DNA from 2 places in the Lacticaseibacillus sp. 53-4 genome. Region 1 is predicted to be linked to the other one. Evidence: riboswitches for the same ligand, from Rfam matches in the RefSeq annotation. Region 1 holds a riboswitch; the other holds the start of a gene.
The links. A riboswitch is a leader RNA that binds a small molecule or an ion and turns the genes downstream of it on or off. The one in region 1 is predicted to bind lysine.
Positions count from the first base shown of each region.

Region 2: linked by a shared signal. The riboswitch ahead of dapD (2,3,4,5-tetrahydropyridine-2,6-dicarboxylate N-acetyltransferase) and the one ahead of JUF21_RS02360 (ABC transporter permease subunit) in region 1 are both predicted to bind lysine.

Region 1 is NZ_BOLT01000003.1:107,974-119,513, forward strand. It holds gene dltB (D-alanyl-lipoteichoic acid biosynthesis protein DltB) at 1-219, opposite strand, end outside; gene dltA (D-alanine--poly(phosphoribitol) ligase subunit DltA) at 219-1,721, opposite strand; gene JUF21_RS02325 (teichoic acid D-Ala incorporation-associated protein DltX) at 1,732-1,869, opposite strand; gene JUF21_RS02330 (cell wall metabolism sensor histidine kinase WalK) at 1,960-3,345, opposite strand; gene JUF21_RS02335 (response regulator transcription factor) at 3,335-4,030, opposite strand; gene JUF21_RS02340 (DUF956 family protein) at 4,187-4,597, opposite strand; gene JUF21_RS02345 (PTS system mannose/fructose/sorbose family transporter subunit IID) at 4,708-5,652, opposite strand; gene JUF21_RS02350 (PTS mannose/fructose/sorbose transporter subunit IIC) at 5,671-6,495, opposite strand; gene JUF21_RS02355 (mannose/fructose/sorbose PTS transporter subunit IIA) at 6,538-7,512, opposite strand; lysine riboswitch at 8,052-8,222, shown strand; gene JUF21_RS02360 (ABC transporter permease subunit) at 8,341-9,927, shown strand; gene JUF21_RS02365 (amino acid ABC transporter ATP-binding protein) at 9,941-10,684, shown strand; gene JUF21_RS02370 (hypothetical protein) at 10,746-11,540, opposite strand, start outside.
Region 2 is NZ_BOLT01000017.1:28,958-40,497, forward strand. It holds gene JUF21_RS07955 (ArgE/DapE family deacylase) at 1-454, opposite strand, end outside; gene JUF21_RS07960 (MetQ/NlpA family ABC transporter substrate-binding protein) at 958-1,785, shown strand; gene JUF21_RS07965 (PTS sugar transporter subunit IIB) at 1,882-2,796, shown strand; gene JUF21_RS07970 (aspartate kinase) at 2,855-4,231, opposite strand; lysine riboswitch at 4,343-4,517, shown strand; gene dapD (2,3,4,5-tetrahydropyridine-2,6-dicarboxylate N-acetyltransferase) at 4,590-5,303, shown strand; gene JUF21_RS07980 (N-acetyldiaminopimelate deacetylase) at 5,316-6,473, shown strand; gene dapA (4-hydroxy-tetrahydrodipicolinate synthase) at 6,475-7,359, shown strand; gene dapB (4-hydroxy-tetrahydrodipicolinate reductase) at 7,356-8,102, shown strand; gene JUF21_RS07995 (aminotransferase class I/II-fold pyridoxal phosphate-dependent enzyme) at 8,130-9,311, shown strand; gene JUF21_RS08000 (aspartate-semialdehyde dehydrogenase) at 9,316-10,404, shown strand; gene JUF21_RS08005 (ABC transporter ATP-binding protein) at 10,511-11,540, shown strand, end outside.

The DNA of each region.
Region 1 (11,540 bases):
GCTGAACACGATGACTAGCTGCCAAAAAATGTACCCGATCAGCGCCAGACCTTGCTGCCACTTGGCGCCGGTGAACATCAGAATGATGAACAGGAGTGAAATCAGCGTTTCATAAGTTTTGAAGCGGCGCCCGTGGTACAACCCGATCATAACCGGGAGCAACCCCAGCATCAGAAGCAGGAAGTACTGCGGGTCCGCGTACGGTTGTAGGTTCAGCATTAGGCATTGACCTCACTGATGAGCGCCTTGACTGCGACCTTACCGTTTTGCGTCAGCGGCAGACTGTCCTTGTAGATGAACCGTTGCGGGATCATGTAAGGCATCATCACCTGCTGCAGGTGCGTGCGGATTTTCTTGGTCAACGCCAAGCCGCCTTCTTCCCCTTGCTCCGGGACAACGTAAGCCAGCATTTGCTGGACCTTGTGTTCGGCGTTGTACTTCGGCACGGCAACGGCCTGATGGATCATCGGCGCCTGATTGAGGTAATGATCGACTTCCTCCAGCTCGATGCGGTAGCCGTTGAGTTTGATCTGAAAATCGGTTCGGCCCCGGTAAAAAATCAGGCCGTCTTCGGCAATGATCCCCAAATCACCAGTGCGGTATCCGCGCATGCCATGCTCTTCAGTGAACGCCGCCGCAGTTTTCTCCGGCCGGTTCAGGTAGCCCTTGGACACGCTGGGCCCGATGATTTCCAGCTCACCGACCTGCTGATCATCCTCGACGCGCACCGTGCCGGGCACCAGTGTCATCGTGGTGTCGGGCTTGGCGTAGCCGATCGGCAGGCGCGGGTAGTCGGCCAGCACCGAATCGGTGATCTGCACCGCGGTGACCGCCACAGTGGCCTCGGTCGGTCCATAAGTGTTGTAAATTTTAGCCTGCGGGAAGCGCTGGCGAAGCTTGGTGGCAGTGGCGTGGGTCAGCTCCTCGCCGCAGAAGTAGAACTGCTTAAGCGCAGGATAACTGGTCGCGTCAAACAGCGGCGACAAGAGGCAAATATCGACAAAGCTGGGCGTGGAGACCCACACGTCAACCGGAACATGCGGCAACGTTTCAAACAGGGTCTTCAAGTCATCGGTTTGTTCTTTTGGCAGGATCTGTAAACAGCCGCCAGAGGTGAGCGTCGGGTACAGCGACATTACCGACAGGTCGAATGAAAATGGGGCCTGGGCCAGCATCCGCGGCCGCCGCGGCAGCTTGAAGCTCGCCATCCACGAGACAAACGAGATCAGGTTGGCGTGCGAGATCTGCACCCCTTTCGGCTGCCCGGTCGTGCCGCTGGTAAAGATGATGTAAAAATTGTCGTCAGCCGCCAGGTCCGCATTTTTCACTGGTGCCATGGTCATCATCTGACTGAGTTGAGCCGCCTTAACGGTCGTGGTCTGCAGCTCAAGCGGCAACGGAATCGTCGCGAGCACCAGCGCCGGGTGCGCGATTTCCTCGATCATGGTCAGACGGTCGTTCGGCGAATGGCTGTCAACCGGGATATAGGCATGACCGGCCTTCACGCAGCCCAAAAAGGTCGCGATCGCCGCAAAACTTTGATCACAGTAGACCATCAGCGGGGCCTTGGCCGGCAGCTTGCGGGCCTGTAGCGCCGCCGCGATCCCGTCCGATGCCGCCTTCAGATCCCCATACGTTTTCAACTCGCCCAGGGTGTTGACTGCAGGCCAGTCAGGATGGGAAGTGGCGATCTCATCGATAATTTCGATCAGAGATTTCATGTTTTGCCTCCTAGAACTCGTTATAGATAAAGTGGCCGCTGGCAACACCGCGATAGCTGTACAGGTACACCAGCGTCAGCAGCACCACGGCGTAAAATAACGTCTTTAACACAAAGCGGACGCCGGGCCGCGCAAAGAATGTTTTCATTGGGAAGACTCCTTGGCATAAAAAAATAAGCAACGACCACAGTGTAGTGGACGTTGCTTATTTGGTCAGGAGCGGTTTCTAAAGGTCACATTAAAGACTTTCAGAATCCGGTGCTTTTAACTTAATAATAAACCGGCTGCCGCGCGGCTGATTATCCACCACCCGGATCGACCCGCCGCTGAGCGTGATCAGTCGACGCGTGATGGCCAGCCCCAGACCAGTGCCGGAAATGGCTTTAGACCGGGATTCATCTAGGCGGAAGAAGCGGTCAAAAACGCGCGCTTTTTCACTGTCCGGAATGCCGGGGCCAAGGTCCGCGACACTGACTTCCACGTGATCGGCTACTTTTTGGCCACTGATCGTGACAATAGTGTTAGCCGGCACATATTTATTGGCATTGGATAACAATGACAGCAGGGCGTGCTCCACGCTTTCGGCGTTGGCCAAGACTTCAAGCTGCGCCGGCATCACGGCTTTAAGCTTTTGTTTACTTTGCGGCTGGAAGCGGCTGACCACCCGGCGGGCCAACCCCGCAGCGTCAAACGCCGCCACCTGGACCTCGGCGTGATCCATGCGCGACAGCGCCAGCAGGCTTTCGATCAGTTTCTGCATTTTCATCGACTCGTCATCGATCACCGCTAGCGAGTCGGGAATCAGCTCTGGGTGCTCTGTACCGTGCCGCCGCAGCAACGCGACGTGACCGCGGATCGCCGTCAGCGGCGTGCGCAACTCGTGCGACGCGTCGGAGACAAACTGATTATCCCGGATCACCTGCTCATTCAGTGAGTGCAGCAGGCGATTGAACTCCTGCGACAGCTCACGCACTTCCTGTGGCGCGGCCGGCACCGGCAATCGTTCATGATAGTTTGAATCCGGCTGGTCCGTGATCTGCTTGGTCGCCTGCGTCAGCGCCACCAGCGGGCGGTTGAGCCGCTTAGCCAGCCACTTGGTCCCCAGCGTCCCGAGGATCACCCCAACGGCCGTGACCAACAGCGTCATCAACAGGATCAGTTTGAAGATCTCGATCATGTTATTCAAGCTGAGCCACACCGAATACGTCGTTCGCCAGCCGCTTTGATCGACCACCTTGCGGACATGGTAGTAAACGCCCTGGCCGCGCTGATATTGGACGTTGGAGAACAGCGGCCAGGTGCTGAAGTTATCCTCAAGAAAATCCTTGGTGTGCCGCGTGTAGTAATCCGTGACCTGGCCATCCGGTTGGCGGACCCGCACGCGGACAAAGGTCAGCCGCGTGTTCAGCGGTGCGTTGTCGCGCCAGTAGTCCCAGTCGGGCTCGTGGTTGGCAAACGTGTGCCGCAGCGTTGTCATCACCTGTACGGCATCATCGCGCTTGTTCTTAATCAGGCGCCCACCAACTACGCTGATCACCGACACGAAGATCATCACCATCAAGGCAATGATCAGCCCGTTGTAGGCGCGCGCCATCCGGGCGGCGCTGCTGCTCCTATTTGGCATTGTCCGCCGCCTCTTCGAGCATGTAGCCGACCCCGCGCACGGTTTGGATCAGCGCCAGTTCTCCAGGACGCTCCAGCTTTTGCCGCAGGTAACGGACGTACACGTCCACGATGTTGGCCTGGCCGTCAAATTCCGTGCCCCACACCGCATCGAGTAGCTGATCGCGCGAGCAGACCTCACCGCGGTGCTGCATCAGCACCAGCAGCAGGTCATACTCCCTCTGCGTCAGTTGGGCCAGCTGACCGGCGCGGCGCACTTGACGCGCCTTGGTATCGAGCACCAAATCGCCGGCTGTGTAAGTAGCCGGCACCAGTTTTTGCCCGCGGCGAATCAGCACCCGAATGCGGGCGAGCAGCTCCTCAATTTCAAACGGCTTGGTGATGTAATCATCCGCCCCGTTATCTAACCCGGCCACCTTATCGCCGACGTAATCGCGCGCTGTCATCATCATGATCGGCACGTCCGAGGTTTTACGGACGCGCCGCATGACCTCAAGGCCGTCGAGCTTGGGGATCATCCAGTCCAACAGGATCAGGCCGATCGCCGCCTGCTTAGCCTGCCAGGTGTCCCACGCCACCTGCCCGTCCTGGGCGGTCAGGACCGTGTAACCTTCAAAATGTAATTCAGAATCCAGGTACGAGATCAGCCCCGCCTCGTCTTCCACCAAAAGAATCGTTGCCGCCACTTTGGCCACCTCTTCCACTACAGTCTTTATCCAGTCTATCACCCGGTTCGGGCCAACCACCTTTCACTTCTGTTATCTTAACTATTTCCCGGGTAATTACTGGCACTGTCAGACAGCAAAAAGCCCCTGCCGCGACGGGCAGGGGCTCAGCAAAACCTAATCTTTGGCCTGTTTATCTTTGGAAAAATACCGGGCCTTGATGTTGCGCAGGTAGCCGCCGAGAATCTTGAGAAAGGTCCGCGACTGCACCAAGTTCTTCGGGTCCACATAAACGCGGATCGCGCGCAGCGTGCGCTTGGGATCACGGGTGGCAAACGGGAAGCTGCTGCTGGTTTTGGTGTGAACGGTAAAGCGGGGAATGTACTTGCCTTTAAACATCACCGTGACCTCAACGAACGTCACCTCACCCCAAGGAATCTGGATGTACTTCTGGACGTTTTTGTCGGCGTACCATTCGAGACCGCGATCGCCGATCATCATTTTGCCGTAATCGGCAATGCCCATGTAGGATGTGGCATCGACGGTCAAGTCGACTTTTGTATTGATTGACTTCACTGGTTGTTGCATCGATATCCCTCTTTTACCACTTTACTGTCTATTATACGCCGCGAACCCGCGGAGCTCGCATCAAAAAGAAAAGCCTCGGAGCAGCCGCCCCGAGGCCAAGAGGTCTGAACTTACATGAGACCCCAGACATGGAACACAATACCAACAACGAAGAGGCCCAGGATAACGATAATCGGGGAAACCTTCTTCTTGAGGAGCCACATGCAAAGCAGTGTCAGCAGCAGCGCTGCCAGCCCTGGAATCAGCTGATCCAAGTTGTTCTGCAGCGTGGTGACCTTCATCTTGTCAAGCGCCAACCCGTTTGCTTGGTCAGTCAGCGCCTGCTTGATGCCGGCAGCACCCTTTGGCAGCTTCGACCATTCGATGTAAGCACCCTTTTGCTGGGTGATCGTGGAAACCACTGGGGTGAACTTAACTGTGACCCAACGGTTAATCAGAGAACCCAGGATGAACATACCCAGGATCGAAGCACCCTTGGTAACATCCTGCAGCAGCGAACCGGACATGTCGTCCGCGATCCGTGACCCGGCCTTGTAGCCGAATTCCTGAGTGTACCACATGAAGGCCACACGCATCAGGTTCCAAACGACGAAGAAAATGATTGGGCCCATGATGTTCCCAGCCAGCGCCAAGGACGCAGCCAGACCACCAAGGATAGGACGAGCGGTGAACCAGAAGACTGGGTCGCCGACACCGGCCAGAGGACCCATCATGCCGACCTTAACGCCCTGGATGGCAACGTCATCGATTGGGGCGCCGTTAGCACGTTCCTCTTCCAGTGCCAGGACCACACCGATAACCGGTGAAGCCAGGTACGGGTGAGTGTTGAAGAACTCCATGTGCCGCTTCAAAGCGGCGATCTGGTCGTCCTTCTTCGTGTAGAGCTTCTTGATGGCAGGAACCAAGGAGTAGCACCAGCCACCGTTTTGCATACGTTCGTAGTTCCATGAACCCTGAAGGAAGGTAGAACGCCAGCAAACCTTCATCCGGTCAGCTTTCGTCAAACTGTACTTGTGTTCAGCCAAACTTGCTTGTACTTCAGCTGTATCAGCCATATTTTTCTACCTCCTTCTCTAATAGTTGTCGATGATGTCGCCGACTGGATCGCCGGAGCCACCATTGTTGTCAGAAGAGCCACCATTGCTGCTAGAAGAGCCGCCCATCTTGGACAGGGTCAGGTAGATCAGCGCCAGGGACACACCGATCGCGCCAAGGCCGATCAGGGTCAACTGAGAAATGGTTGCCAAAACGAAACCGATGATGAAGAATGGCCATACTTCGCGGGTCGCCATCATGTTCAAAACCATGGCGTACCCAACGGCAACGACCATGCCACCACCGATGCCCAGGCCATCCGTCAACCACTTAGGCATAAGGCCAAGCAGGGAACGAACAGGACCGGCACCAACAGCCAGGATCAAGCCGGCAGGGATCGCGATACGCAGACCCTGCAAAGCAATGGCAACGTACTGCCAGAAGTCCAGCATCTTGAAGCTGCCTTCTTCGGCCGCGTGGTCCATCAGGTGGACAACCGCGGTGGCAATGGTACGAACCAGGGTGGTCAGCAGCAGGCCGGCAACCGCCAGCGGAACCGCAAGGGCGATCGCGGAGTTAACTCCGGCGCGGCCCTGACCGCCAAGAACCAGAATAATAGCAGAAGCAACTGAGGCCAAGGCAGCGTCAGGCGCAATCGCGGCACCAACGTTCGCCCAGCCAAGGGCAATCATCTGCAAGGTCCCGCCCAAAATCAGGCAAGGAAGCAGCTGGCCAGTGACCAGCCCAATCAGCGTGCACGCTACAACTGGCATATGGAATTCGAATTCATCAAGAACCCCTTCCATCCCTGCCAGGAACGCCACGATGAGGACCCCGATGATTTGAAGAAAGTTCAAATCCATGTGAATATCCTCCTTAAATTTAATTAGGAATATAATCTATTGCTACTTGTTCTGTGCATCCAGCGCGTCTTGCGCCTTCTTGAGGATCGCGTCCATGTTGTCCTTGCTGTCGGTTGGGACCTTCCGAACATCGAAGGTGACGCCTTCCTTTTCCAAGTCCCTGAACGTGTCGATGTCGGTCTGGTCAAAGGCCAGAACCTTGTTCGGCTGAACCTTGCCGACTGAGTGCGCCATGGAACCAACGTTCAGTTCCTTCAGCGGCACGCCGCCGTCAATGGCTTTTTTCGCGTCTTCCGGTGTTTCGAATAATAGCAACGCTTTTTCGCCGCCGAAGTGCTTGTCGTCTTTGGCGATCTTGATCATCTGATCAATTGGAATGACGTGAGCCTTAACACCTGATGGGGCCGCTTCGGTGATCAGCTGTTTACGCAGCTTGTCGTGTGCGACACCGTCCGATACAACAATGATCCGCGTCGGCTTGGTCTCTTTGCTCCAAGCCGTCGCAACTTGCCCGTGAAGCAGACGAGAGTCGATCCGAGCCAGAACGTAACTCATCTTCCCTGGCTTACCGCCGCTGACGTGCTGCGTTGGTGCTGCAGCAGGAGCCGCCTTTGGTGCCAGTTCTTCAGGCTTGACTTTGATACCGTCTTTACCTGACTCAATAATGTGCGCCGCAATATCGTGCGCTGAATCCATGGACAAACGGGAACCGTATGCCTCAATCAGCATTGGTAAGTTCAGCCCAGTGACGATGGCCCACTTATCTTTGTGTGCTTCGAACAACCCGTTAGACTGGTTGAACGGAGAGCCGCCCCACAAATCGATAAGGAACAGGACCTGATCATCTGAGTCGAGCTTCGCAATGGCTTCCTCGAGGTGTGCTTTCAAGTCGTCTGGACCCTCGTTGGGCTGGAATGTCACTGCTTCAACATTCTTCTGCTCACCGAAGATCATCTGACCTGATTGCATAATGCCTTTGGCAAAATCGCCGTGGCTAGCAAGGATGATTCCGACCATTGTTTGTCGCCTCCTATATGTATTTAGACATGATAGCGCCACCATTCGGATTTAGGTCAAACCTAGGGTGACGTGTCACATGTCCGACAGTTAGTATGCACAAAAATGGTTGCGATTGCAAAGGTTTACCCCTGCGAAAAAACAATCGTTTTCATGAAAGCCCACTTTTTTCTAAGGCTCTAGGCTCAAAAATTTTTATGATTAAATTTGGCTAAGGCCGCGAGCCGGACCATTCTGCTCTGAAACGGGTACCAGCCTCTGCTTTCCCTAGGGCTAGGTCGCCCAACCGGCCGGTTGCGAGCAACATTCTAATGGAAGAATAAACCTTTAGTTAGTAAAATAATTCATAGAAACCGCGACCGCGCCTCGAGAAAATGTGACAGAAGCCTGCCGCGCTTGCCGCCTGTGCCCAGCACCATGGGCTCACCGAGTGTGACATTTAGCATCTAAGACCAGTGGGTGAAATCGTTATCTTGGCAAGTCGCCTTGACACGGCGTTTTCAGACGCATAAACTGGCAAACGACAACTGAATTTACCACTAAGAAATAGAGGTCGCGGAAACGACGAACGCTGAGGAGTGCCTGTCACGTTGAATCAGCCGTAAGCGAATCCGCCGAAACGCATCCTGCCACAGGGGCAAGATGCGTTGGGCCAGTTTGGGGAAACCCGCTGGACTGTCGAAGCCTAGCTTCGGAGCGCTATGATTCTGGTTTAACCACTGAAATCATCGGTCGGCCTATTTCACATATAGGCCGACCTTTTTACTTCTCTATTTCCCGCGTGGTTCACCAAGTCAACTTGGGACAACACGAAGGGAGTTTTTAATGATGAAGAAGCATTTCTGGGGCCGCCTTGTCAGCGGACTCGCACTGCTCGCCATGGCGGCGGGCATCGCCTCGGGGACGACGCAGCACGTCGGTGCGGCCACCAAAGGCACATTCAAGGTCGGCATGGAGGCCGGCTACGCACCGTTCAACTGGACCCAAAACACGGCTGCCAACGGCGCCGTCAAGATCCAGGGCAGCTCGGACTACGCCAACGGGTATGACGTGCAGATGGCCAAAAAGGTCGCCAAGGCCTTGAATAAAAAGGTCGTCGTCGTCAAGACATCCTGGAACGGTCTGCCGCCGGCATTGACGTCTGGCAAGATCGACGCCATCATTGCCGGCATGAGCCCGACGCCTGAGCGCCGCAAAACCATCGATTTTACCAATACCTACTACGCCAGCAAACTGACCGTCGTGGTGCGCCGCGACAGCAAGTACGCCAAGGCCAAGAGCATCAATGATTTCAAAAACGCCAAAATCACGGCGCAACTGTCGACCTTCCATTATCAAGCCATCAAGCAGATGAAGGGCGTCATCAAGGAACCAGCCATGGATAACTTCCCGGCGATGCGCGTGGCGCTGGAATCCGGCACCATCGACGGGTACGTTTCCGAAGTTCCTGAAGGGATCACGGCGGAAAACGCGAACCCTGATCTGACCTACCTGCGCTTTTCCAAGACGAACGGCTTCAAGACCAATCCTGAAGACGTCGACCTGGCGATTGGGGTCCGCAAGAACGACCCGGACAAGGCCAAGATCAACGCCGAACTAGCCAAGATCTCTCAAAAGCAGCGCGACCAGCTCATGAACGAGGCCGTGGCTAACCAGCCGTCGACCACCAGCCAAGGCAACTGGTTCCTCGCCCTGCTCAAGCAGTACGGCCCGATGCTGCTGCGCGGGACCGGCATGACGCTGTTCATCTCCCTGATTGGCACCGTTGTGGGCTTTTTGATCGGCCTGCTCGTCGGCATTGCCCGCACCACCCCGGTACCGAAGAGCCGCGGCAAGCGCGGTCTGCGCGCCATCGGCAACTGGCTGCTCGCCGTCTACATTGAAGTCTTCCGGGGTACGCCAATGATCGTGCAGGCCGCCGTCGTCTACTACGGCGCCGCCCTCGCCTTCCACGTCAACATGGACCGCACCGTGGCCGCCTTGTTCATTGTCTCCATTAATACCGGGGCCTACATCTCCGAAATCATCCGCGGGGGCATCACCTCCGTCGATTCCGGCCAGTTCGAGGCCGCCCATGCGCTGGGCATGACCCACTGGCAGACCATGACCAAGGTCATCCTGCCGCAGGCGATCCGCAATTCCCTGCCGGCCGTCACCAACGAATTCATCGTCAACATCAAGGATACGTCGGTGCTGTCCGTCATCTCGGTTTCCGAACTGTTCTTCAGCGCCGAAACCGTCGCTGGCCAGAACTTCCAGTTCTTCCACACCTACCTGGTCGTCGCCGGCATCTACCTGCTGCTCACCTTCACCATCAGCCGGCTGTTCAGACTGGTTGAAAAGCGTATGGACGGGCCCAAGGATTACGACCTGATGACCAACCAGATGCAGGTTGACACCCCAAAGATCAAGTAAGGAGGACGTAAACATGTCAGAACCCATCATTGAAGTACGTAATTTGAAAAAGTCCTTCGGCAATCACGAGGTCTTGAAGGATATCAACCTGTCAGTCGACAAGGGCCAGGTGGTGTCGATCATCGGCCGCTCGGGCTCCGGGAAGTCGACCCTGCTGCGCAACATTAACCTGCTCGAAACGCCGACGGACGGCGACATTTTGTTCCACGGCAAAAGCATCCTAACCGATGACTTTAACCTGCCGCTTTACCGCGCCCATGTTGGCATGGTGTTCCAGTCGTTCAACTTGTTCAACAACCTATCCGTGCTGCAAAACGTCATGGTCGGTCAGCAAACCGTCCTGCGCCGCGGCGCCGATGAGGCGAAAAAGCACGCCCTGGAGCTGCTGAACAGTGTCGGCATGGACCCGTTCGTCAACGCCAAGCCGGCCCAGCTTTCCGGCGGCCAGCAGCAGCGGGTGGCGATTGCCCGCGCCGAGGCCATGGATCCCGAGGTCCTGCTGTTCGATGAGCCGACCTCGGCGCTTGATCCCGAAATGGTCGATGACGTTCTGAACGCCATGACCGCCCTGGCCCACACCGGCCTGACGATGATCATCGTCACCCACGAAATGGCCTTTGCCCGCGACGTCTCCGACAAGGTCGTCTTCATGCACGAAGGCGTCATCGCAGAAACCGGCACGCCGGACGAACTCTTCGGCCATCCGCAAGAGCAGGCCACTCAGGACTTCTTGAAGCGGTATTTGAGCCGCATCTAAATCGTCAAAGCTCAACAATTAAGGCAATCGACCGGCGTCGATTGCCTTTTCTGCGTCCTGTTTACTTCATTACAGGTGTGGACGTCAGGGTCCACTCAATCGTGGTGCTGTGCTGGCCGACGGTCGCGTGTGGATATGGCGCGATTGTCAAAGTCGGCTGTAAAACGGCGCCTTCAGGCAACTGACTGCCGGTCACATTAAAGAGCTCGGTCTCACTGTTGTCGTCAGTCAGCGTGCGAATGGCCCCGTTGTACTTAAAAGTCAGGTGCGCACTGCCGGCCTGGTAGCCTGGTCCTAGCTGAAACGGGGCCATTTTGGCGGTCAGGCGGTTGGTCGCGCCTTCAGGAATCGCGGCAGAAATGTTCCCCGAGGCAGTGCCCAGCTTGGCGTTCAGGCCATCGATCAGCTCACCCACCGTAATTTTCGGTGCGCTGCCTTCGCCAAAAGTAAAACTTGGCACCGAGTCGAGGGCCAAAGGCTCCGGTACCACCGCAGGCAGCGAGACGTTTGTCGTTGCCTGGCCGTTATTACCAATTACGGTACCAGCGGAGACTGTTTCAGCACCACCTACATCGGTCGCAATGATTGGGGCACTGAACTTAAGTTCCTGCACCGTCGTGTTTTTGGGAAAAGGCGGTATGTTATCCAGCGCAATTTTATTCACGACCCTCACCGGGTTACCGGCCCGATCGGTCATATCGCGGGGTTTCTCACCGGCTATGGCCTCAGCTAACAACCCCTGCCCGCCACCCAAGTCAAGGTGAACGTTGCCATCATCGGCCATCACAAACCCGTAGTGGCTGCCAGTTAGCAGCTGGGCGTACAAGGAACTCTGCTGCCCATTGCTCGGCTGCGG
Region 2 (11,540 bases), on a different contig from region 1:
CGTCGGCGTAACCGGCGTCTGTCAGCTGCTGGGCACCCATCGCGCCGTACTCTTCGCCGATGGTGAGAATCAGGCGGACGTGGTGGTCGAAGCCGCTTTGCTTGAGCGCGATGAACGCCAGCACCTCGGCGGCCAGCCCGGACTTCATGTCTGAGGCGCCGCGCCCGTACAGTTTGCCGTCTTCGATGTGGGCCTCAAACGGCGGGTAAGTCCACTTGCTGAGGTCGCCGACGTTGACGACGTCCTGGTGTCCGGTGAAGGCAAAAATCGGCTTGCCGGTCCCAAATTCGGCGACCAGGTTGTCACGGTTTTTGGCGTAAGGGATCAGCTTGCTGTCGATCCCGGCCGCTGCCAGTTTTTGTTGAATCACGTGCGCGACTTGTGATTCGTTGGTTGTTGCCGTACTGGTATCAATTTGTACTAATTGCTGCAAAAATGCTGTTGCTTCGTCCATGTTGTGATCACTCCTTCGCATCAAAACATAGGCGTAAACTTTTTAAAATGCAATGGTTGACATTAAAATTTGCTGTGCTATTCTGGCCTTAAGTTAAAAATTACTGAAACGACGTTGAGTGAGTAGCGCAGCTGGGACTGACCAGAAAACCCGAGTTGATGAGAGCGGGGTAGTGAGGCAGCGCGAAGATGGCTCGACATAATAGGCACACCGAGCGCAAGCAAGGCTGTGATGGACGGCGACCATTATCTCGCACACAGATGTTTGTCTGTTGCTGAGGGCTGGTTCGCCAGCCGAATTAGAATGGTACCGTGGGTCCGCTCACTTCTAACTAACCATGTTAGAAGTGGGCGGACTTTTTTGAGCAGGCTGTTAACGGCTTTGCCGTTTACAGCCTGCCACTCGACGGCGCTCGTGCTTGCACGAGCGACTAGAGAAGCACGGGGACCATCACCCATTCAATATCGTTTCACCCACAAGGGAAAATACGAGGAGGAATCATCATGAAATTACGTTTTAAGGTTTTGGCTGTTGCAGCCGTTGCGTTGGGCACGTTGTTGGCCGGATGCGGCAAGAGCGCTTCTGCGGCGCCGAAGACGCAAAACGTCTCGGTCGGCATTGTCGGCGCGGATAAGACCGTGTGGGCGGCCGTGCAAAAGCAGCTGGATAAGGAAAATGCGCACATCAACCTGAAGATTAAGGAATTCGGCGATTACAACCAGCCAAATTCGTCCCTGCAGGCTGGCGACATCGACCTGAACGCCTTCCAGCACCAGTTTTTCCTGGATAACTGGAACAAGTCCAACAAGGGCAGTTTGGTCAGCATCGGCAAGACCATTCTGGCGCCGCTGGCCGTTTACTCCAAGAAAATCTCCAGCCTGAAGGATCTGAAAAAAGGCGATACGGTCTCGATCCCGAACGACCCGACCAACGAAGGCCGCGCGCTTGAACTGCTCGAAACCGCTGGGTTCATCACGCTCAAGAACACCGAGCTGCCAACCCCGGCCGACATCAAGACCAACAAGCTGGACCTGAACGTCAAGCCACTGGACGCCGCTCAGCTGCCGCGCACTCTTTCTGACGTTGACGCATCGGTCATCAATTCCGGTATTGCCGTCGATGCCAAGCTGAACCCGGAAAAAGCGATTTACCGCGAGAAGATCACCAAGAAGTCGCAGCCATGGATCAACATCATCGTGGCCCGCAAGCAGGACAAGAACAACAAGACGTACAAGAAGATCGTGAAGGCCTACCAGACGAAGGCCGTGGCCAACGTGATCAAGAAGACGTACAAGAGTACCGAAGTGCCGGCCTGGAACTACAAGTTCTAAGACCGTTCCCAAAAGCCTGAAGCAGCGGATTGGTTGCGCCGGTCCGCTGTTTTTATGTGATAAAATAGAAGGCAACGAATACGGGGAGGCGGCCATTTGAATCTATTATTCTGCTGTGCAGGCGGCGGCTCCTCCAGCCTGTTTTGCGCCCGGATGGTCAAGGGCATCAACACGATTGAGCCCAGCCTGACCGCCCGCATGGACGACATTCGCAGTTTTCTTCAGGATGAGCGGGTTTCGACCACGGACTTAGTGTTCACTTACGGCAGCGTGGACGCGGTCCGGCCGGACACCGCGTACGACATCGGCACCCACATCGATGCGGTGCTGGTGGCGCCGCAGGTCCGCTTCCGCACGCCTTACCTGAAGCGTTACCTGGCCAATTACCCGACCATTGTGCAGGATATTCCCAGTCGGCTTTTTGGCATGATGGATCCGGTGAAGGGCGGCGAAATGCTCACTGGGATCTTGATCACGCTGGACCTGATGCGCGGGTCGACCGCCGGGGCGTTTGCGACCAAGGCGGCCGACAAGGACCTGGAGATTTTGGTGTACGGCGCCTCGCGGACAGATAAGGGCTGGCAGGCCGCGACCGCCAGCCTGGAAAAAATGGGCATTCGCAGCCTGCAGGACAAGTACTCCCTGGCCGGGCTCTACGATTTTGAGCCGGAAAAAGACTTTGAGGTGCGCTGGCTGTTCGGCCCGCAGGTCAGGAAGATGGACATTGCCAAGGTCGCGCGCCAGATCGACGGGGTGCTGCGCTTTGACGAAGAGCCGGCCGACGGGGTGCGGCGCTGGTACGATGATTACCGGATCCCCAGCGCGTGGCTGGATGCCCGACTGGTGCAGTCGCCAGGTTACACGGACGAACTCACGGCGCAGCTGGTGGACTTTCTGCTGGCAGTCGACGCCCGGGCCGAGGCCACGTCCGGCATTGCGGTCAAGCGGTTTGAGACGCTCAAGCCGCCGAAGACGACTAAGCGCTGGGGCATTTTTACCTGGTCGAACTAAAAACCGGCCAGACTGACACCGTTTCTCGTCAGTCTGGCCGGTTTTTGCGTGCGGCCGGTTACTTGGCCGCGGCGGTTTGCTTATTGCAGCTGAGCGCGTAAATCGCGGAGACGGCGGCTGCGGCCTTGGCCGTTGGCACCGTCAGCATCAACCCGATTTTTGAGGCGCCTTGGTTGATGACAGACGGCTCGATGCCGGCGTCGGCCAGCGCGACCATGATGCGAGCGACTAGGTCCGGCCGCGCGTACAGGCCCTCGCCGACGACCATGACGATGGCAAAGTCCGGCAGCCATTCCAGCTCGTCGGGGTGGATCTGGGCGCGGACTTCGGCAGCGATCTGGTCCTTGATTTGCGGCGTCAGCTGATTTTCGTCGATGATCAGGGTCAAATCGTCGATCCCGGATGGCATGTGCTCGTACGAGACACCGTACTTGGCGAGAATCTGCAGGAGCTTCAGGGTGAAGCCGACTTCCTGGTTGATCAGGTAGTGGTGCAGGTACAAGGCGGTGAAGCCTTTTTTGGCCGCGACGCCGGTGATGTGATGGTGGTGCTGCACGTTTTTGGTCGGCGCGATGATGGTGCCCGGGTCGTTCGGCGCGTTGGTGTTCTTAATGTTGACGCGAATGCCCGCTTCGATCACGGGAATCAGTGCCTCGTCATTGAACACGGAAAAGCCGGCGTAGGCGAGCTCCCGCATTTCCCGGTAAGTCAGGGTGCTGATGGCCCGCGGGTGGTCAACGATGCCGGGGTCAGCGGCGTACACCCAGGAGACGTCGGTGAAGTTTTCGTACAGGTCAGCGGAAAGCCCCTTGGCCAGGATCGAGCCAGTGATGTCCGAGCCGCCGCGCGCGAAGGTCAGTACGTTGCCGGCCGCGTCGTAAGCGTAAAAGCCGGGTACGACAATGACCTCGCCTGGCTGCAGCGTGAACTGCGCGAGGCGGGCATAGCTGTCGTCTGCCACCAGGGCGGCGCCGGGCTTGCCGGTGAGGGTGATGCCAAGCGTTTTGGGGCTGACGAACCGGGCGCTCATGCCCAGGTTCGCCATCACGGCGGCAACCAGCTGCGCGTTCATGTGCTCGCCTTGCGCCATGAAGGCGGAGCGCAGGTAGTCCACGCCGGGGTAGGTCGCCTTAGCGAGCTGCTGCAGGTGCTGACGCAGGCGCGCCACCACGTCATCGGTCAGGCCAAAATGCTGCTGAATCTCAGTGTAGCGTGCCAGAATGGTTTCAATCAGTGCCGCCGGGTCCTTGCCCGCGAGGACTTGGTCGGCCAGCTGGCCCAGCAGGTCGGTGACCTTCACGTCGGTTTTGTCGCGCTTGCCCGGCGCCGAAACGACCACGACCTGGCGCGTTGGGTCGGCCTGCACAATTTTAATGACCTTAGCCAGCTGCGCCCCAGTTGCCAGCGATGAGCCCCCAAATTTGATGACCTTCATTTTTGTCTCCCCGTTCTCTAATCAATTGGCTCCAACATAACCAAAGGGGTCGGTCCATGTCAAGGGTTGACGGCTAGGTATTTTAATCGTAAGCTAATGTCAATCACATACGAAAAAGATAGAGGTTGCGGTCGCCATCAGTAACCTGCCCGAGCAAAGCACATGCGTTGAAGGCAGGCAAAAGGGAACACCGCCGAAATCCTCACCGGCGTGTTAACGGTGAGCGGTTGGGCCGCTGGAGAAGATCCGGCGGACTGTCGCAGCAATGCGGGGCGCTATCGTCAATTAATTGGACTATTTGCTGTCCATCTGGCGAGCGTTGCCGGATGGACTTTTTCATTTTCTAGGAGGAAAAAACATGGCTGAATTCAACGCGGAACAAATTATTGACTACATCGCCAGCGCCCCGAAAACCACACCGATGCACGTGACGTTGGCAGGGGACATTGAAAAGCTCACGGCGGTGCCGGCCGGCGTCCAGGCTTTTCTCGACGTTAAAACCGGCCAGCTATACGGGGATGCCGCCAAGCTCTCACCGTGGCTGGCTGAAAACCGCGACGCTATCTCGCAGCTGCGGGTTGAAACCACAGGCCGCAACACCGGCGTGCCAATGCTGGACATCAGCAAAATCAACGCACGGATCGAGCCTGGCGCCATCATCCGCGAGCATGTCACCATCGACGACAACGCCGTGATCATGATGGGTGCCATTATCAACATCGGCGCCAAGATTGGGGCCGGGTCGATGATCGACATGGGCGCCGTGCTGGGCGGCCGCGCCACGGTTGGCAAACACTGCCACATCGGGGCCGGTGCGGTCCTGGCCGGCGTCGTTGAGCCAGCCAGCGCCACCCCGGTGATCATTGAAGATGACGTGCTGGTTGGTGCCAATGCCGTGGTGATTGAAGGCGTGCACGTCGGCAAAGGGGCGGTCGTGGCAGCCGGGGCCATTGTCATCGACGACGTGCCGGAGGGTGCGGTCGTCGCCGGCGTCCCGGCCAAGGTGATCAAGATGAAGGACGCGAAGACCGCAGGCGAAACCGGCCTGATCGATGCGCTGCGCAAACTATAGGAAGGCAAATTCATGGCCACTTTAACTGAAGCCGAACTGATCGCGGTGCGGCGCGCGTTGCATCGCATTCCGGAACTGGCGCTGCACGAGGTCCAAACTCAGGCGTACATCGAAGAATTTGTGCAGCACCTGGACTGCTCGTGGCTGACGGTCAAGCACGTCGAGGAGGTGCCAACCGCGCTGCTGGTGCACCTGGCTGGCACGGCGCCGCGCCGTACGCTGGGCTACCGCACCGACATCGACGCGCTGCCGGTCGAGGAAAAAACGGGCCTGCCGTTCGCCTCGAACCACCCAGGCGTGATGCACGCCTGCGGCCACGATGTGCACATGACGGTCGCGCTGGGCATTCTGGCGTATTTTGCCACCCATCAGCCCAAGGACAACCTGGTGTTCTTTTTCCAGCCAGCGGAAGAGGCGGAGTACGGCGGCAAGCGCGTGTTTGACGCCGGCGCCTTCAAGGGCCAGTGGCGGCCCGACGAATTTTACGGGCTGCACGACAATCCCGCGCTGCCGGCCGGCCAAATCGCGACCCGCATGGGCACCTTGTTTGCCGGCACGACGGAGATTCACCTGACGTTCACTGGCAAAAGTGGTCACGCCGCTTTTCCCCAAAAGGCCAATGACGCCATCGTGGCGGCCGCCGCGTTCGTGATGCAGGTGCAAACCATTGTGTCGCGCAATGTCGATCCGGTCCGCGGCGGGGTGGTCACCCTGGGCACCTTCCACGCCGGCACCATCGGCAACGTGATCGCCGGATCGGCACGGCTGGACGGTACGATTCGCGCCTTTCGCCAAGCCGACATCGAAATGATGCAAGCCCGCGTGCGGCAGATTGCAGAAGGCGTCGCTGCCACATACGGCGTCAAGGCCGACCTGAAGCTGATCCAAGGCGGCTACATGCCAGTGGAAAACGCCCCGGCGCAAACCGCCGACTTGATCAGTTACATGAAGCAGGCGCCAGCCGTTGATTTTGCCGACATTGCCCCGGCCATGACCGGTGAGGACTTTGGGTTCTTACTGCAGCAGTTTCCCGGCACCATGGTGTGGCTGGGCGTGAACGATCCGGCGCACAGCTTGCATTCGGCTGAGCTCACCCCCGACGAGGCGGCCCTGAAACCGGGCGTGGACGCGTTTGTTGGCTTTTTAAAGCATCGCATGGAGGAAGCATAATATGTTAGAAAATCATCCGATCCTGACAGCGCTGATTACGCCGTTTAATGAACACGACGAAATTGACTACCCGGCGCTCGACAAATTGATCGAGCGGCTGCTCGCCGAGCACACCACGGGGCTGGTGGTCGGCGCGACCACCGGCGAATCGCCAACGCTGTCGCACGTGGAAAAAGTCAGCCTGTTCGAGCACGTCGGTCAGGTTCTCAAAGGCCGCGCGGCGCTGGTCGCCAACATTGGCACCAACTCCACGCGTGAGTCTGTCGCGTTTGCCAAGGAGGTTTCATCGATTTCCGCCATCACCGCAGTGCTCGCCGTGGTGCCGTACTACAACAAGCCTGGCCAGGCAGGGATGATCGCCCACTTCACGGCGATTGCCGACGCCAGTGCCAAACCCGTCATCATTTACAACATTCCGGGCCGTTCGGTGGTCCAGCTGTCGAACGTTTCGCTTGCGCAGCTGGCCAAGCACCCGAACATTCAAGGCGTCAAGCAATGCACGACGGTTGAAGACCTCGCCTGGCTGGTCCAGCACCTGCCAAAGGACTTTGCCGTGTACACTGGCGACGACGATCAGTTCGAAGACGCGCTGAAAGTGGGGGCGCGCGGCGTGATTTCCGTCGCGTCGCACCTGTACGGCAACCAGATGCAGCAAGTGATCGACGAACTGGCCGCCGGTGCGATCACGGCCGCCGATCAGCAGATGGCCTGGCTGACGCCGCGGATGCACGCGCTGTTTGCCTATCCGTCCCCGGCACCGGTGAAAATGGCGCTGGGCCGGCGCGGCGAGATTCAAAACCGCCTGCGCCTGCCGATGGTGCCGCTGAACGAAACGGAAACTCAGGTCGTCCTAGATTCACTGGGAGAATTGGAGGTCGCGCAATGACAACCGTCTTTCTAGCCGGCGTTTTCGGCAAAATGGGCAGGCAGGTCGCAGCCATGATGGCCGGCGAACAGGACCTGACGATCGTTGGCGGTTTGGCGCCGGAGGCCAAAGAGCAGGCCGCGTTTCCGGTTTTCACCAGCCTGGCTGACATCACCGTTCAAGCCGACGTCTGGGTGGACTTTACCTTGCCACAGGCCGCGCGCGCCAACGCCGAGTATGCGCTCAGCCACGGCATGAACGCCGTGATTGGCACCAGTGGGCTGAGCCAAGGCGACCAAGAGGCGCTGGGCGCGATTGCCCAGGGCAACGAGCAAAGCCTGTTGATCGTGCCGAACTTTGCCATTTCGGCGGTGTTGATGATGCAATTTGCCGCCAAGGCTGCCAAGTACTTCCCGGACGCCGAGGTCGTTGAGGCGCACCATTCCGACAAGCTGGACGCGCCGTCCGGCACCGCTAAGGCGACCGCCAAGCTGATTGCCGACGCTCGGACCAAAAAGCCGGCTGCCCCGCACCAAGATGCGCCGGCGCGCGGCGAGTGGCTGGACGACGTGCCAGTGCACGCGCTGCGCCTGCCGGGCTATGTGGCCCAGGAGGAAGTCGTGTTCGGGGCCGCAGGGGAAAGCCTGTCGATCAAGCAGGTCTCTTTTGACCGCTCGAGCTTCATGGCGGGCGTGGCCTTGGCCGCGCGCCAGGTCAAGACGCTGCCGGTCGGTTTGACCGTGGGTCTGGATGCACTGCTGTAAATTCATTAGATAGAAGGAAAACTGATTATGCCTGAATTGAAAAAAAGTCTGGCCGGCCTCGGCAATCGCCAGGTGGCGGCCGTGCCGCCCAGCGCCATCCGCGAGGTCGACAACAAAATTTCCCCGATTCCTGGGATCATCAAGCTGACCCTGGGCGAGCCGGACTTTGCGGTACCCGAGCACATTAAACAGGCGACGGACGCCGCCATCGATGCCGACTGGTCGCATTACGCGCCGTCGTTTGGCTACGCAAAGCTGCGCCAGGAGATCGCCGATTACCTGGCGACCACGTTTGACGCGCATTACGACGCGCAAAGCGAAGTCGTCGTGAGCGTTGGCGCCACCGAAGGCATTCACGCGGCCATCGCGGGGCTGTTCAACCCCGGCGACACCATCATCATTCCCACGCCGACGTTTCCACTGTACGAGGCGGTCGCGACCGTGGCTGGCCTGAACGTGGTGCAGGTCAACACCGCGCCGGATTACTTGCTGACGCCGCAGCTGCTGCAAACCACGCTGGCGGCGCACCCAGACGCCAAGGGGCTGGTCCTGAATTACCCGAGCAACCCGACCGGGGCGACCTACACGCACGCGCAGCTGCGCGCGCTGGCGGCGGTGATCGCCGATACCGACCTGCTGGTGCTGTCCGACGAGATTTACGCCGAACTCAGCTACGAGGAAAAGCACCTCAGCTTGGCGCACCTGTTGCCGTCCCAGACCCTGCTGATTTCCGGTCTCTCCAAGTCCCACGCGATGACCGGCTACCGCATCGGCTATCTGGCCGGCCCGGCGCGGCTGATCAAGCTGGCCGGCAAAATGCACCAGTTTATGGTGACGACGGCGGCCAGCCCGATGATGAAGGCGGCTGAAGAGGCGATGAGCCCGGCTGGAGACGGCGATGCCGAGGCAATGAAAAAAGTCTACCAACAGCGGCGCGACCTCATGATGGCGGCCCTGACGCAGGTCGGCTTTTCAGCGCCAAAGCCGGCCGGGGCGTTTTACATTTTCGCCAAGCTGCCGGCCCAATTTGGCACCGATGATGTGCAGTTCGTGTACGACCTGGCTGAACACGCCAAGGTCGGGCTGGTGCCCGGCTCGGTGTTTGGCCCAGGCGGGGAGGGGCACGTGCGCCTGTCGTACGCGGCGTCGACCGAGAATTTGACTGAGGCGGCAAGGCGCATCCAGCGCTTCGTGGCCCAAAAGGAGTAGCACAATGGCAAAAGCATATGTGGTGGCAATTTTAGGCGCGACCGGCGCGGTCGGCACGCGCATGATCGAACAACTCGAACAGTCGACGATTCCCGTCAAGGAAGTCCACCTGTTGGCGTCGTCGCGCTCTGCCGGCAAAACGCTGACCTTCAAGGGCCAGCCGGTGACGGTCGAGGAAGCGACACCCGATTCCTTTAACGGCGTCGACTTGGTGCTGGCCTCTGCTGGTGGTTCGGTTTCCGCCAAGCTCTTGCCCGAGGCCGTTAAACGCGGCGCCGTGTGCGTGGACAACACGTCACATTTTCGCATGGACGACAACGTGCCGCTGGTCGTGCCCGAGGTCAATCCCGACGCGCTCAACCACCACAACGGCATCATCGCTGACCCCAACTGCTCGACCATCCAGATGATGATGGCCCTGGAGCCCGTGCGCCGCGCGTTCGGCCTGCGCCGCATCATTGTCTCGACCTACCAGGCGGCCAGTGGTGCCGGGCAAAGCGCCATCAATGAACTCGAAGACGAGGCCCGCGATTACCTGGCAGGCAAGCCGATGAACGCGGCCGTGCTGCCTGTGAAAGGCGCCGAGCACCCCTACCCACTGGCGTTCAACCTGTTGCCGCAGATCGACGTGTTCGAGGAAGACGGCTACACGCATGAAGAGTGGAAAATGATCCACGAAACCAAGAAAATCATGCTGGGTGACAAGAACTCGCCGGCCATCAAGGTCACCGCGACCTGCGTCCGCGTGCCGGTGCCGATCGCGCACGGCGAGTCCGTGTGGTTTGAAGTTGGCGAGGGCAATACGCCGAGTGCCGACGACCTGCGCGCGGCCATGAGCGGCTTTCCGGGCCTGGTCGTCCAGGATGACCCGGCTAACCAGGTTTACCCGCAGCCGATCAACGCGGCGGGGTCGCGCGACACCTTTGTTGGCCGCATCCGGCCGGACCAGGAGACCCCAGGCGCGTACAACCTCTGGGTCGTGTCGGACAACCTGCTGAAAGGTGCAGCCTGGAACGCGGTGCAAATCGCTGAGGAACTGGTCGCACGCGACTTGGTGCGCGTGCCGGCCGGAAGTGCAGAAAAGTTTATGTGAAGGTTTGGGGGGTTCGGCGCTGGCAGCAGCACCGGCCCCTTTTTGACTTGCTAGTTATTAAAAATTCGGGTAAGCTGGTCAAACTGAGATTTTAAGGAGAAACCACATGAAAGTGCTTTTACCGTACCTGAAAAAATACCGAAAGGACGCCCTTATTTCGACGCTGGCCGTGCTGGTGCTGGTCTTTGCGACCCTGTGGCAGCCGCGGCTGTTGCAAACGGTGATGACCGCCATCATGGCGCATGACCGCACGGCGGTGTGGCAAAACGGCATCTGGCTGATTGTGCTGGCAGTGGTCGGCATTGCCGGCGGGATCGTCAACACCGTGTACTCGGCGCGCCTGGCGCTGGGTGTGGCCACCGATCTGCGGGCCGACATTTACCGCCACGTCCAGTCGTTCGCGTACGCGGACATCGAGACTTTCTCGGCGTCCAATTTGGTGGTGCGGATGACCAACGACGTGCAGCAGATCCAAGGGGCGGTGATGGCCGCCTTTCAGCAGGTGACGCGCATTCCGCTGCTGTTTTTTGGCGCGCTGGCCCTGGCGCTGACCACGATGCCGCAGCAGTGGTGGGTGATCCTCGCCATGCTGGTGATTATCGTCCTGGTCGCCGTGGTCGCCTTTCGGCAGATGAGCAGCCTCTTTGGCCGCACCCAGCAGCTGATCGAAAACGTCAACACCGTCGCCCGGGAAAATCTGATGGGCATTCGCGTGGTCAAGTCCTTCGTGCAGGAGGACAACCAGATCAAAACTTTCGCCAAGCCGTCTGATGAGCTGCGCGATGTCACCACGCGCATCGGTGAGCTGTTCGCCGTGCTGATGCCGACCTTTTTCCTGACCGCCAACGTGGCCATTGCCGGTTCGGTCTACCTGGTCGGCACGCAGGTCCTGGCGCACCCGGCGTACATCGCCGCGGTGTCCAGCTTCACCTCGTACCTCGGCCAGATTCTCTTTGCCGTGATCAACGGTTCGTTCATCATGACCTTCGCCTCGCGTGCGTTCATTTCAATGGGGCGGGTGAAAGAGGTGTTTGATCACCAGCCGAGCATGCACTTCGTGGACGGCCCGGAAAAAAAGGTCGCCGGTGACATCACGTTCGACCACGTCACTTTCACGTATCCCGGCGACGAAACGC